One region of the Bacillus sp. LQ01 genome, then DNA from elsewhere that is predicted to be linked to it. Evidence: riboswitches for the same ligand, from Rfam matches in the RefSeq annotation. Region 1 holds a riboswitch; the other holds the start of a gene.
The links. Region 1 has a riboswitch for magnesium ahead of AC22L0_RS04355 (P-type ATPase actuator domain-containing protein). Riboswitches for the same ligand answer to the same signal wherever they lie in the genome.

Region 2: another riboswitch for magnesium. It lies ahead of mgtA (magnesium-translocating P-type ATPase); the one in region 1 lies ahead of AC22L0_RS04355 (P-type ATPase actuator domain-containing protein).

What each region holds. Positions count from the first base shown of each region.
Region 1 covers NZ_JBYEZL010000001.1:795,265-803,150, forward strand. The annotation lists gene AC22L0_RS04340 (hypothetical protein) at 1-159, shown strand, start outside; gene AC22L0_RS04345 (glutathionylspermidine synthase family protein) at 163-1,401, shown strand; gene AC22L0_RS04350 (DUF350 domain-containing protein) at 1,394-1,780, shown strand; M-box (ykoK) riboswitch at 1,994-2,159, shown strand; gene AC22L0_RS04355 (P-type ATPase actuator domain-containing protein) at 2,495-3,220, shown strand; gene AC22L0_RS04360 (5'-3' exonuclease) at 3,353-4,219, shown strand; gene AC22L0_RS04365 (FbpB family small basic protein) at 4,575-4,715, shown strand; gene AC22L0_RS04370 (acyltransferase family protein) at 5,044-6,237, shown strand; gene AC22L0_RS04375 (YveK family protein) at 6,238-6,981, shown strand; gene AC22L0_RS04380 (CpsD/CapB family tyrosine-protein kinase) at 6,968-7,588, shown strand; gene AC22L0_RS04385 (sugar transferase) at 7,607-7,886, shown strand, end outside.
Region 2 covers NZ_JBYEZL010000002.1:686,902-694,787, forward strand. The annotation lists gene mgtA (magnesium-translocating P-type ATPase) at 1-1,662, opposite strand, end outside; M-box (ykoK) riboswitch at 1,994-2,161, opposite strand; gene AC22L0_RS16020 (hypothetical protein) at 2,328-2,867, shown strand; gene AC22L0_RS16025 (DUF3932 family protein) at 2,902-3,153, opposite strand; gene rnz (ribonuclease Z) at 3,343-4,266, shown strand; gene sdaAB (L-serine ammonia-lyase, iron-sulfur-dependent subunit beta) at 5,148-5,807, shown strand; gene sdaAA (L-serine ammonia-lyase, iron-sulfur-dependent, subunit alpha) at 5,826-6,704, shown strand; gene proI (pyrroline-5-carboxylate reductase ProI) at 6,751-7,590, opposite strand; gene AC22L0_RS16050 (MBL fold metallo-hydrolase) at 7,756-7,886, shown strand, end outside.

The sequences.
Region 1 (7,886 bases):
GATAGTAGTTCAGGTTATCGTGGGCATTATTTCTATGGTGGGCGATACTATCAAAATAAATCCACTTTTAAAAATTCATCGGCGTTTAAATCGTATCAATCGTCTACTGAATTTAAAGGTGGAATTGGAAGCGGTTCAAAGGGAGGATTTGGGGGCTAAAATATGTCGCAATACATAAGGGATCGAAAAGAATTTTATTTAAAATATCCGAATTTTTGGTCGGATTTATATGAATGTGAGTATAGTTTGTTTCATGTTTTTTCTATAACAAATCAGACTTTGGACCAATTACACTTAGCAACTGAACGAATGGGCAAAATATTTTTTAAGACTGCTAGACTGCTGCGTAATCTAAGTGACGAACAGCTTCTAGATCTTGGCTTTCCATCCCCGAGTTTATCATTCATTAGAATGAAAGGGCTTTATCCTGAATCTGTAATTTCGCGATTTGATTTTGCTGTAACAGAGGATAACAAAATCAAAATGCTTGAGTTTAATAGTGATACACCAACTTTTATTGTGGAATGTTTTCAAATGAATGGGAAAGTATGTGAAAATCTAGGCTATGATGATCCAAACTCGGATCAAGAACGATTGCTATCTTCTGGTGTAACGAAAGCAGTAATGGAAGCGACAAAGGGATTAGATAATCCAAATGTTGTTTTTACAGCACATCATGAACATATCGAGGATTGGAATACCACTATGTATTTAAGTCAGCTATGCCATGTTGAAAATAAAGTAGTGCCAATGTCAGAACTTAGAATTACAAAAGATGCTCTAGTTGATAAAGATGGGGCGAAGATTGATGTTTTATATCGCCAAACATATCCGATAGAAGATTTAATTGAGGATCAAGATCCTGAAACAGGAGATTTGGTAGGTGTGGAACTGCTGCAACTTGTAAAAGCCGGAAAGCTTTTTATAATAAATCCTTTGTCAGCATTTTTACTTCAGCCAAAATCAATTCAGTGTCTTATTTGGGGGTTAGCAGAAGAAGAGGTCTTTTATACAAACGAGGAACAACAGTGGATTAAAGAATATATGTTACCTACATATTTAGAACCAGATTTATTTTTAGGAAAAGGTTCTTTCGTTCAAAAACCTTCATTTGGTAGAGAAGGAGATACAATTACGATTCGCGATAAGGATGAAAATATTATGCTTCAAAATGCACATCAAACGTATAAAACTGCACTGCCGATATTTCAAAAGTATACAGAACTGCCAGTCGTATCCTTGGAAACAGAAAAAGGGATGGAGAAACTGTCCTATGTGTTTGGTTCTTTTTTAATTGCTGGAAAAGCGAGTAGTATCGGTATTCGCGCGGGAGAAAAGATTACAGGAAATGAATCGTACTATTTACCGGTAGGTATAAAAAGGAGGGGGAAAAATGATTAATTTTTTATTATATTTAGCAGTAACACTTGGACTTTTATGTATTGGTCTGTTCTTGATGGAAGTGACAACGAAAGTTAAGGAATTTAAGTTAATGGCTCAAGGTAATAAGGCGGTAAGCTATGTGCTTGGAGGGCGATTACTTGGGTTAGCTATCGTTTTATATTCGACAGCAGCTAATTCAATTTCACTTCTTGATATGATTTCGTGGGGAGCAGTTGGGATTTTGGCTCAAATTATCGTCTTTTATTTAGCTGAGTGGCTTACACCACGCTTTAATATAAACAAAAGTCTCGAAGAAGATAATCAAGCAGTCGGTCTTTTTCTTATGTTTTTATCGCTTTCAATTGGGATTGTAATCGCTGGTTGTATAACTTATTAAAAACTTTACGTTTAAACGTAAAGTTTTTTATTTTATCCCGCTATTTGCCGGGCAGCCCGATTGGTGAGGGCTAATAATCAGTGGCGGATGAACAAAACCCCCACTGATTAAAGTTTCACTTTATATACGTTAGTTTGCCATACCATTTGAAAAAATTGTAGGCTACGGTTGACATCTATTTTAAATAAGAGTAACATTTTCAATGTAATGAAAATAAGTCTCTGTTAGGTGAGGCTCCTGTATAGAGAAATGCTACTGCCCAAAAATGTCGAGAGACGCCAATGGGTCAACAGGAATGATCGAATTAAGGTTTTTCTTAACGTAGCTGGTAATGTACCTATGCTATACAGTGCTAAAACTCGGTGAGGGAGAGGTCCGTAGATTTCTAATTATATTAGAAATCGTTTATTTGTGTATGTAATGGCCGCTACTCTCTTAAGGGTAGGGGTCTTTTTTGTTACCAAGCTATGAGTAATTTCATATTATAAACTATAAAATTAAACGAGGAGGTGAGGAGCATGTCAAATTCTGACTCGGTTCCGTTACCCATATACTTCAAATCAAAAATATATGATGTAGGCAGGAAACGATTTGTTCCTCCCTCTATATTTATCACAATATAGCGTTTATAAAGCGCGAGACACTTTCACAGTAAAGTGGATAAATTGAGAAACAAAGCGTTTCTTCCTATGTTGTAAAGGAGGAGACGATAATATGTTATATGCAAACAAAACTGTGGGTAACACGTCATATAAACTAAGTAAAAAATCAATAAAAGAACAAACAATGCTCCAAAAAAATAAAGATTTATTAATTGAAATTGCAACAAGAGATGTAAAATCTGTATTTGCATATTTTAAAACAACAAGAGACGGACTATCAATGAAAGAGGCACAAAAACGTATTCAAGTATATGGCCGAAATGAACTAACTTCAAAAAGAGCACTTCTTGCAGAAGTAATGATGAAGCTAGGTGGCATGATTCCAGGTTTTTCAAAACAACGTGTGTGTGATGAATTACAACGTGAAACGATTACTGTATCTAGAGTAGAATGTTCTAGTAGTACAGGGCTAAATAGTGAACTGAAAATGATGGAGATACCTGTGCAAGAACTTGTACCTGGAGATATGATTTTTCTTTCGGCTGGAGATGCTGTGCCAGCTGATGTACGTATTATTTATGCAGATGATTTATTAGTGAATGAGTCTGTGTTAACGGGAAACGAAGCGAATATAGAGAAGTTTGAGAGCTGCTATCACCTTGAACGTAAACGGTTTATTCCATTAAAACGGATGAAAGATTATAATCCACTTGAGCTTGAAAATGTATGTTTTAAAGGTTCGCATATTGTTAGTGGAAATGCAAAAGCTATCGTTGTTTCTACTGGAAAAAATACGTATTCAGGCATCTTGCATACTTGTTGTAGTAGAACGTCTTAATGTGTTAATGATGCTAAATATACAAAAACAATGTATAATAGACAAAGTTGAGCAAAAACGTAGAATGGTAATCTATTTATATAACCTTACGTGATAACGTAAGGTTATTATTTTTTTAATAGGAGAGGAATTATGAAAAAAGTATTATTAGTTGATGGTATGGCACTATTATTTCGTGCTTTTTACGCAACAAGTGTCTACGGACAATTTATGAAACGACAAGATGGAACCCCTACGAACGGGATTCATGGTTATATGAAACACTTATTAACAGCTACGCAAGCGATCGAACCAACACATATCGTTACATGCTGGGATATGGGAAGTACGACATTTAGAACAGAATCGTTCTCGAATTATAAAGCAAATCGTGCAGCGCCACCAGAAGAATTAATTCCTCAATTTGATTTAGTGCAAGAAATGACTGCAAAATTATCCATTCCAGTTATCGGTATGAAAGGCTACGAAGCCGATGATTGTATCGGTACGCTTGCAAAACAATATTGCAATGAAGCTGAAGTTTATATTTTAACAGGTGATACGGATTTACTTCAACTTGTTGATAAGAGCGTTACAGTCATGCTTCTGCGTAAAGGAATTGGAAATTACGAATATTACACACCGGAGAAAATCATGGAAGAAAAAGGTGTAGAGCCGTGGCAAATCGTCCATGCAAAAGCTTTCATGGGAGATACAAGTGATAATTATCCAGGGGTAAAAGGTATCGGTGAAAAAACAGCGTATAAGCTTATTCAAGAGCACGGAACAGTATCCGCTGTACTAGAAAATGTAGAATCATTAACAAAAGCGCAGCGTACGAAGATTGAAAGTGATTTAGAGAACTTAAATATTTCGTTACAATTAGCCCAAATTCACTGTGAAGTTCCAATTTCATGTTCACTAGAAGAAGGATTACACACAATGGATGAAGAAAAACTTAGATTTGTTTGTGAAGAAATGAATTGGGGAAGACCTGAAATATTAATAAATATGCTATAAATAGTTTGGGAAGAGGGATGTTGCATAAGTCGAACTTTGACTTGGTAACACCTTCTTTTTGTTTTTGTAAACAGTATTATAATAAATAAAATTATGTCGAACTCAATTTTAAATATATAAATATTTCGACAAGATATAATGATAAAAGTTGATGAAAATAATAACTTTTATCATGAAGTGAATTAATTTCAACATAGTTTTAGATAATCATTTTTTCGTGTTCACAAAGTTGTCAGAAAATAAACGAGATTTTCATATGAAGTTCAAATAGAATTCACAACAATCAATTATTATAAGAACACACAGATAATTCTTTATCTTTTATATAAACCATCCCCCAAGGAGGACAATGAAAATGAGAAAAAAAGTGAGAAAATCTTTTAAACAATTATTAATTGAAAATAAACAATCACTATTAAATAATAAAGAAAATATGAAAGAAATTGAAGAGAGAATTGAGAAACGACATGTAGCATATAGTGGTGCCAGTAATTAAATAAAATAAAAAAGATAGCCTATGTAGGCTATCTTTTTTATTTTATATTGAAAAAACGCTATTCAGCTCTTTAATTTTGTAAATATGCAAGATATTTTTATAGCGTTTTTCTATCAATATTACTCATTTTTCGAGGTTGAAATTGGTATATACCAATTTTTGAGATTTTCTATTCAAAATATTACAAAAAATGTTACAATACACTCAAATTTATACTATAAAATCATTTTAATATGAAAAATTGGAATGAAAAGAAAGGAGAGGAATATGAATAAAGATGTCGCTTTGAAATGATTATTATCATTTCATTAGGAGTTGATGTAAAAAGATGAAAAGATACGAAGAATTGGACTCTATAAGAGGGATTTCTTCATTAGTAGTAATGATTGGTCATCATTTAATGATTTTTTCAGCATTTCAAAATTACAGTTATGAAGATAATAAACCATTTGTTGTGTATCTATTAAAAGAAACGCCTGCTCGTCTAATTTTTAGTAGTGGTAACGAATCAGTTATTATCTTTTTTGTTTTGAGCGGATTTGTTTTGTATGAATCTATTCAAAAAAACTATAGTAGCTATGGGTCATACCTTTTAAAACGTATATGCAGAATATATATTCCTTATATTGTGGCAATAATTATAGCTATTGTATGCCAGATTACAATTAGTGAATATGGTATTTCTTATTTAAGTGAATGGTTTAATCGCTCATGGACGATTGAAAGTTCTTCAAGCTTAATCGCACAACATATTTTATTGGTTGGGAAATATAATACAGATGCATATAACGGTGTGATTTGGTCACTTGTCCATGAAATGCGAATATCAATAATTTTCCCGTTAATTTTGATGATTTGCTTACGAAAAACGTTAAGGTGTTCATTACTATTATTGTTTAGTTTTAGTATATGTTCTGTCGTAATATTATTTTTGTTTCGCTCGGGCTTAACATTAACAAGCTATGCATTAACATTGCATTACACAGTACTGTTTTTACTAGGAGCACTAGTTGCGAAGTATAAAAATAATTTAATAGTTTTTTATAGTAATTGTACTAAAAACACGAAAATTGCATGGTTTTTATTTGCGATTTTACTTTTTATGTATGAAGGGCTTATAGGAGAAATTAAAGTGCTCAATAATTTTATATTTCGAGACTACGTAGTGGCGATAAGTGCATGTTTATTTGTCATATTAAGTTTGTCAATATCAACTTTGTCGTCCTTGCTACATAATAAATATTTGTTATATTTGGGGAAGATTTCTTACAGTCTTTATTTATACCATATTATATCGTTGTTTTCCCTTATATACATGCTCCATGAAATATTACCGTTGCCTATTATTTTAATTTTTTCACTTGTTTTTTCGTTTATACTTGCAATGCTTTCGTATGTATATGTAGAAAAATTTGCATTCGGAATCGGAAAGTATGTAACAAAACAAGTGGATAGAAGAGAGAAAGGGTTATCTGTAAAGAGTGAATTGCAGGATGTTATTCAGAAAAGGGCGGTGAAATAATTGAAGCAAGAAATGAGTATAAAAGATTTTCAACAATTACTGAAAAGAAGATTCGTAACGATTATTTTAACGATGTGTTGTTTAACCGCTTCTTTAGTTCTTATCTCTATGTATGTTTTAAAGCCGTCATATCAATATTCAACGCAAATTCTTGTTGGGAATTTAGATGAGTTTAATAAGGAAAATTCAACAAATAAAACACAAGAAAATAAGCAACTAGTAACATCGTATGTTGATATTTTAAAAAGCCCATTAATTATTTCAACAGTCAAAAAAACTTTGAAATTAGAGCAATCAAGTTATGAATTAGCACAAAAAATCTCGGTTGTGAATACGGACAACTCACAAATTGTAACTGTTACAGTAAAAGATTCCAATCCGAAAATCGTGAAAGACATTGTAAAGACATTGGCAGAGCAATCACAAAAAAGCTTTCAACAGTACACAAATGTACAAGGGGTGAAAGTATTAACTGATCCTGAGTTACAGGAACAGGCTGAAAAATTGTTTCCGAAATTTCAACTGATCATTCCTATTTCTTTAATTGTTAGTTTTTTTGTTGGGATAGGTTTAGCTGTATTTCGAGATTATTTTGATGAACGTATATACACGGAACAGGATTTAGAGAAAATAACAACAGTCTCTGTTATTGGTCACATAAATATGGAACCAAATAGAAAAAAGAAACCTACAGAGGTTGATAAAAAATCATCTATATATCGAGGTGAACATGTCGATGTTTAGAACAAAGAAGCAGCTGCCATTCAATTTGCATGATGATCTGATGAAAGAGCAGTTTTATACGGTGTATCACGAGCTGAAAAAATCCGGAAAACAACTGTTCACAGTTAGTTCAACGAAGGACAGAGGTGTTGTTGCCTCGCTTATAGTAAATATGGGTCTAGTGTTTGCGGAAATGAAAAAAAAGGTGTTACTTATTGATGTGAATTTTTCTGACCCTAAACTACATGTATTATTACAAAGTGATCACATGATAACAGTAAACGATATAATAAGCTCTTCCTCCTGCAATTATGAATCTTTTTCTAGTAATTTGTCTAATTACTTATATTGTATTCCTGCAAAAAAAACAGTACATACAGGGACGCCTTTAGTTGCTATGGATGAATTTGATAATGCGATTGCTAAGTGGAAAGAAGATTTTGATTACATTTTCGTTTATTCTTCTGAAGTATTTGAACTTCCTGCTACGCACATTATTGCAGGGAAATGCGATGGAGTGGTTTTAGCAGTTAAAAAGCAAAAAGATTCATTACGTACAGTGCAAAAAGTAATAGCGGATATAAATAGGAAAGAATGTGAATTAATAGGTATAATTTTATATTCTTGAATGTGGGGGTAACGATCCATGATTCGTGAAACAAATCAAGCCAAGTTGTATACGATTCCGGCTCAAGAAAAGCCTAGCATATTGAATCGAAGTGTAAAACGCTTGTTTGATATTATATTTTCAATCATATTGTTACTATTAACAATACCAATTATGTTGTTCTTTTGTATTATGATTACCTTAGAAACATCAGGGGCTCCAATATACTTTCAAGAACGTTTAGGTATAAACGGGAAGAAGTTTAATGTATTTAAATTAAGGTCGATGGTAAAGGATGCTGAAATGAACGGACCACAAT
Region 2 (7,886 bases), on a different contig from region 1:
TGCTGCAGATGGTTTCGGTGGATCTAAAAAGCCGATATATCCACTGAGAATCATATCAGTTTCGTCTTTTACTGCGTACTCTGTATCATTTATTCTTCTATCTTTTTTATAAGCCACAGCAATAACCCGCATACCTTCACTATTTAATGTCTCACTTAGTTTTTTGACATTTGAACGTATTTCCTCGGTGAGTGGAACGACTTTTTCATCCACTTCGGTGTAGTTACAAATTGATAAAATTTCTTCTACGGCACCTTTACAAACCATTGTATGTTCACCTGAAATATCCTTTACGATAACTGACATACGCCGGCGGGCGAAATCGAATGGAATTTCATCTAGCTTTTGAAAAGCTGATGGATTAAATTTATTGTTTTCCTCTGTATGCTTAATAACAGCTTTATCTATTAAATTTTTCAATCCAGTTTGATAGAAACTATTTAAATAGGCAAATTGCAAGACGCGATTGCATTCATTTCCCTTGGGATCTAAGTGACGAACAAGGACCACTTTATCTTCTGTTAAAGTTCCGGTTTTATCTGTACAAAGAATGTTCATAGCACCTAAGTTTTGAATAGAATTTAGCTGTTTTACAATTACTTTTTGTTTAGACATGTTAACGGCACCTTTAGCTAAATTAGCAGTTACAATCATTGGTAACATTTCAGGTGTAAGGCCAACAGCAACGGCAATAGCGAAGAAGAAAGCTTCTTGCCAATCTCCTTTTGTGAATCCATTAATGAGAAGGACGATAGGTGCCATAATAAGCATGAATGTAATTAAGAGCCAGCTTACTTTGTTTACACCTTTATCAAAGCTTGTTTCTACACGCTTTCCAATTACCTTATTTGCTAAAGAGCCGAAATACGTATCGGTACTTGTTGAGATGACAACAGCTTTTGCGCTACCACTTACAATATTTGTTCCCATGAAACAAAGGTTTTCCATATCGAGTGGATTGTAATTTTTTTTCATGTTTTTCGGTAAGATATGCTTATTTTCTGTATGGTAGCAGTGTTCGTATTTTTCTACAGGAAGTGCTTCCCCTGTCAAAGAAGATTGATTAACAAATAAATCTTTAGCGGATACAACACGCACATCAGCTGGAACGATATCACCAGCTGAAAGGGAAATAATATCGCCAGGTACAAGTTCCTCAATTGGAATTTCTGTTGTGTAATTTCGGTTTAAATTCTTTACATTTTTTGTTTCATGTACAAATCCATTTATTCTAAATACGCTCGCAGTTGTTCGAACCATAGCTTTTAACTTATCGGCAGCTTTTTGAGAACGAAATTCTTGGGAAAACCGAATCGTTGCACTAAGTAGGACCATTACAGATACGACAATCGTTCCTTGCATATCATCTGTGAAAAAGGAGAGTGCTCCAAGAGCTAATAAAACGAAAATAAATGGATTTTTAAATGCCAATAGAAATTGAATGTACCACGGCGCCATTTTATTATGAGCTATTTCATTCGGACCATATAAAGAAAGTCTACGAGACGCTTCTTGTTTAGATAATCCATCTTGTGTTGTTTCTAAAAGTTTTAACGCAGAGCTTACATCTTGTGTTGCAACCTCCACTAATAATTCGTTATTTGTTTTCATGCTATCTTGCTCATAAGCATGCTTTGTTTCTTGTCTTTGTAAATTAAACATCGGTAGTTCCTCCTCTGTCATGAAGGAGGAAACAATCTGTTACCTAACTATTTGAAATGGTGAGGAACAGTTTCTTTCCTACCTACATGATGAAATATGAATGTAAAACGTATGGGTATCTGGGCCGAATCATCAATTGCCAACTGTTCCTCACCTCCGTACAATTTAGTAGTTTCTGAATATGCTATGTTTGTTTCATAGTAAGGTGCATATAGACGTAAAAAGACCTTTACTCAAAACGAGTAAAGGTCTGAATTCGCAGTTAAAAGAGTCCACAACAAAGACTGTTAGTAGACATAAATAAAAACAGTTTTTGTGTATGACAAAATACATGCACCTCTCCCTCGTTGAGTTTTAGCACTGTATAGCATAGGTACTGAAACCAGCTACGTTAAAAAAGGCCTTCATTCCGACCTTTCCTGTTGACCCATTGGCGTCTCTCGACATTTTTGGGCAGCAGCGTTTCTCTATACAGGAGCCTCACCTAACAGAGACCATATTCAATTACATGTTGAATGTTAGCACTGTAAAATCGTAGTGTCAATATCTTTTTTATCTGTGTTTTTAAAATATTAAACAGATTTATAATAGATATGTGGGATGAAATGCATGATATTGATTATGAATAATATGGAAAAAATATTTTTATAAAAGGGGAATTTGTAATGGGACCACAAAATTTTATTATAAATATTGAGAATCAAAAATGGTTGTTTAATGAGCATGAAGATTTATGTTCTCATGGAGAAATATATTTAAATGTGGCTGGAACGATTATTACGCAGACAGGTATGGATGAGGAATGGGGAATAAGTGAATCAGCTTTAGCTTTGTTACGAACTTTAGATAAAGAATATATTTGTGATATTGAAAATGAAGCGGGGCTTATTTTGCACGGATGTGGCACTATGCTCATGTTAGGATGCCCAATTTCAATTCATTGGACTATAAACCATATAGGTGAAAACGTGATTTTAAAGGACTTTGTCAAAGTTATTTCTACTAATCAAAAGGCTATCTACTATGAAGGACTTCATATAGAATTGAATGAAAATGAATATAGAAAACAAATTGCTTCTTTTGCACTACAAGCAAAAGAATTATTTAATAAATCAAGTGAAAAGATAATTTCAAATGAGTTTGAGCGAAGTATGTATACCGACTTTTGGACGGAATATGATCATTTGTTAAATAAGTATAAATAAAAAAGCACTGTAACCAGTGCTTTTTTATTATAGATTACGAGATTGTAGGGTTTTCAAAAATAACAATCTCTGAACTGTTTGTAGTTGAAACACGTTGGGCGTAATATGTTAAAGCTGAAGAAATATATGCTGGTAACGTATCATTTGTATGTGATGTTGTATATTCATGGATTAATTCCTTTAAAGTTGTCCATTCTAATTGTGCTGGGTGATCAGACACGAAAGAACTTACCCAGCGATCAAATGAAGATGAAAAATCAGTTTGTAAACGAAATACTTCTTTCATAATAAAACGCTCCCTTAAAATGTAGTATAATCATTTTACCATAAAACACGAACGATGGCTAAATTTTTTAAGTATAACGTTCGTGTTATATAGTTGTCTAGATGATTGGTTATGTAAATTCAATTTGCCATTTGAAATAACATTCCGTAAGATGAGAGATAGAGTATATTTAGAGCTGGAGGAAAGAAAGTGGAATTTGTATTTTTAGGAACTGGTGCAGGTGTTCCTTCAAAAGGAAGGAACGTTTCAGCAATTGCTTTACAATTGTTAGAAGAACGAGGACAAACTTGGTTATTTGATTGTGGCGAGGCCACGCAACATCAAATATTACATACATCTGTACGTCCGCGCCGCATTGAAAAAATATTTATTACGCATTTACATGGCGATCATATTTTTGGATTGCCTGGTTTATTAGGTAGCCGTTCATTTCAAGGAGGAACTACGCCTTTAACGGTGTATGGACCGAAAGGAATTAAACAATTTATTGAAGTGGCATTATCGGTAAGTACGACACATGTGAAATATCCACTTGAAGTTGTGGAGATAACAGAAGAAGGTACCGTATTTGAAGATAATGAATTTTATGTAGAAACGAAAAGATTGTCACACGGTATAGAATGTTTTGGGTATCGTATTGTAGAGAAAGATATACAAGGTGCTCTTTTAGTTGATAAGTTGCTTGAGATGGGTGTGAAACCAGGTCCAATCTTTAAACGTTTAAAAGATGGTGAAGCAGTTGAATTAGAGGATGGCACGATATTAAATGGAAATGAGTTTATCGGCCCACCTCAAAAAGGAAGAATTATTACTATCTTAGGTGATACGCGATATTGCGAAGCGAGTAGGGAGCTTGCGCAAGATGCAGATGTACTTGTCCATGAAGCGACTTTCGCAGCAGAAGATGAGCAACAAGCGTATGATTATTTTCATTCTACATCTAAGCAAGCTGCGAGCATTGCACTTCAGGCAAATGCGAAGCGACTAATATTAACTCACATTAGTTCTCGCTATCAAGGAGATACATATAAGGAATTATTGAAAGAGGCTAGAGAGTTGTTTTCTAATACAGAAATAGCGACGGATTTGAAATCATTCCCAGTAGAAAAATGATAATTTTATAAAAAATGGTAACGGCGGGTTACCATTTTTTTATGTCTAAAAAAATTTAAAAATAAAACTGTTATTATTTTATACTTATACTTGGATGATACAGAAAATTAGGATGGTTTGAATATAAAGGATAAAAATACGAAATAATGATTATTTAGAAAAACTGTTATATAAGTCAGATGACATACAAGTGATACAAATAGCAGAAATGGACTTTTATTCAGAACTTTTAAAATTCAACAAAAGTAAGCGTTTTATAAAAAACAAGCTATAATGAGGGCAGATTATAATTTATGATAAGTCACATGTATTTTAGTCATTATCGTAACAAGTGAAGTTGACTAAATCATGAGAGAGTAACACGAGAATTATAATAGGAAAGATATTACTATTATTTGTCATAAGTCTTTTTCACTTTTTAGCTAAACGATATGATTAGCGAGTGTATCTATTGCAAGTTCCTTAGTTGAAGCTTTTTATTAATAAGGTGGTGGAGATTTAATTGGTATACCACTCTTTAAAAGAGTTCAGAACATCAGCAGGTAGTCTAGGTGGAATAGCGGGTGCAAATTTAGTTGCATTAGCAATGGTTATATCACTTGTTTATGCTATGCTTGCAATGGCTTCTGTGTTAAACTTTGGATTGCTACCAGACTTTATTGTGGATTATCTTGTATCATTTTTAAATGAAAATAATGCTAAGATTCTTATGTATTATGATAACTGGTATTATTTCAGGTTATATTGGATTACTTTTATTCAAAAACTATCCAATTCGTATAGCAGAACAAATTCGTGGTACAACTGGAAAAGCGACAGATGTAGCAGCTTAATAGAATAGTAGAATAAATTTTTTTCATAGAGGTTTAGGGGGAGTTATGATGAAGTATCGCTCAGTATTTGATATTATCGGTCCAGTTATGATTGGACCATCAAGTTCACATACAGCAGGCGCGGCAAGAATGGGGCAAGTTGCTCGCCAGCTGTTTCGTCATGAACCAGAAAGAGTAAGCATTTCGTTATATGGATCATTTGCAAAGACGTATCGAGGGCATGGTACGGATGTAGCACTAATCGGTGGAATATTAGGATTTGAAACAGATGACTTACGTATTCCAGAGGCGCTAGAAATAGCAAAAGAGCGCGAAATTGAAGTGGAATTCATTGAAGAAGATGCCAATGCACCTCATCCAAATACAGCGAGAATTCGTTTGTATAAAGGTGAAGATGAAATTGAAGTTGTTGCTTGCTCAATTGGTGGCGGTAAAATTGAAGTTGTAGAATTAAACGGATTCGATCTTCAATTATCAGGCACGAGCCCAGCACTACTTATTGTAAATAACGATCGCTTTGGTGCTATTGCAGCGGTAGCTTCAATCCTTGCGAAACATGAGATTAACATTAGTACGATGAGTGTATCTCGTAAAGAAAAAGGAAGAAGAGCGCTTATGGTCATCGAAACAGATGAATTATTAGCAGATGAAGTAATTGAAGAAATAAAAGCGCAACAAAATATTTGTCAAGTAACTATTATGGAATAATTGCAGGGGGGACACACCATGTTTCGGAACGCAGCGGAACTAGTGGCGCAAGCTAAAGAACAAAATGTAAAAATCGCAGAAATTATGATTCAATGTGAAATGGAAACAAGAAGTATTTCACGTGAAGAAGTAATTGCTGGTATGGAAAAGAACTTAGTAGTGATGGAGCAAGCAGTAGAACGTGGTATTCGCGGCGTGAAATCACCAACTGGTTTAACTGGTGGAGATGCTGTAAAAGTTCAAGCGTATATGAAGAGTGGAAAAGGCTTATCTGGAGATACGATTTTGGATGCAGTAAGCAAAGCTGTTGCAACAAATGAAGTAAACGCAGCGATGGGAATTATTTGTGCAACACCAACAGCAGGGTCTGCTGGAACAGTGCCAGGTGTACTATTTGCACTAAGAGAAAAATTGCAGCCTACACGTGAAGAAATGATTGAATTCTTATTTACAGCAGGAGCTTTCGGTATGGTTGTTGCGAATAACGCTTGTATTTCTGGTGCGGCAGGAGGATGCCAAGCTGAAGTTGGTTCAGCAAGTGGAATGGCGGCTGCAGCTGCAGTTGAGATGGCTGGTGGAACACAAGATCAAGCAGCTACAGCGATGGCAATTTCATTAAAGAACATGCTTGGTTTAGTGTGTGATCCTGTTGCAGGACTTGTAGAAGTACCTTGTGTAAAACGTAATGCAGCAGGAGCTGCAAATGCGATGATCTCAGCAGATTTAGCATTAGCTGGTGTAACGAGTACAATTCCATGTGATGAAGTAATTGAGGCAATGTTTAGAATCGGACAAACGATGCCAGTAGCACTTCGTGAAACAGCAGAAGGTGGACTTGCAGCAACGCCGACTGGTCGTCGCCTGCAAGAAGAGATTTTTGGGAAGAACAATAACTAAGTGTAATTATAGAAAAAGGAGCTCAAATAAACTTGAGCTCCTTTTTCTATTTTTCTTTTGTTAGTTGTTCTAATGTTTTTCCAAGATTATGTGATCGTTTCGTTGCCTGTGTAATACAAGAAACAAGTGCTTGTTGAAATTTATGTTCTTGTAATACTTCAATACCTGCCTCAGTAGTTCCACCAGGAGAAGTAATTTCCTTTCGCAAAATAGAAGGGTGTTTGTCACTTGCTTTTAACATTTCAGCAGCACCAATCATCGTTTGAAGAATAAGTGATTTTGCAACATCTTCTTTTAAACCAATTTTTGTTGCAGCTTCTTCCATAGCTTCCACTACGTAATAAATATAAGCAGGTCCACTTCCGGATAATGCAGTGACAGCATGCATATCTTCTTCCTCTACAACAGAGACGAGACCAATCGTTTCAAATAAAGATGTTGCAGTGTGAATATGTTCCGCTGTTGCATGTTTTGAAGGGGAGATAGCGGTAGCTGATTTTAAAATGGCTGCGGATGTATTTGGCATTGCACGAATAATTGGAACGTCTTTTTGAAGTAGTTTTCTAATTGAGTGAGTAGAAACACCTGCTAGTAATGAAATAATAAGCACGTTATTATTTATGTATTCTTTAAAAGGGGTAAGCGCCTCTGCAACATCCTTTGGTTTCATTGCTAGAAAAAGAATATTTGCATCAGTAAGTAATTCTTTTTTATTATGAGTACCTTTGACACCGTATTTTTTATGTAGCTCTTGTAATCTTGTCTCGTTAGAACGATTACTTACAGTAATTTGTTCACCTTTAACGACATTTGCATGTAACAAGCCACCAATAATAGCTTCGGCAATAGAGCCTGCACCGAGAAAGGAAATGTTTTGAATAGACATGATGTTCCTCCTTTAATTTTGGTTAGAAATTCTTATAAATGTACATACATTCGTTTTTTTATAGGAAACACCTCTTTTTATCTGAAAATAATGACAAATATATATAGAAGTTGTAAACTGAAGAAGTATTCATTTTTGAACCGGAAAGAGACAGGGGGGCTAAGCATGACGGCGATTCACCGAATGGAGATTCCTGTACCATTTGCAGTGGAAACTGTGAATGTGTTTTTAGTTGAGGGGGAGACATTAACATTAATTGATACAGGGACGAATACAGAAGAGGCAAGGAATGCGTT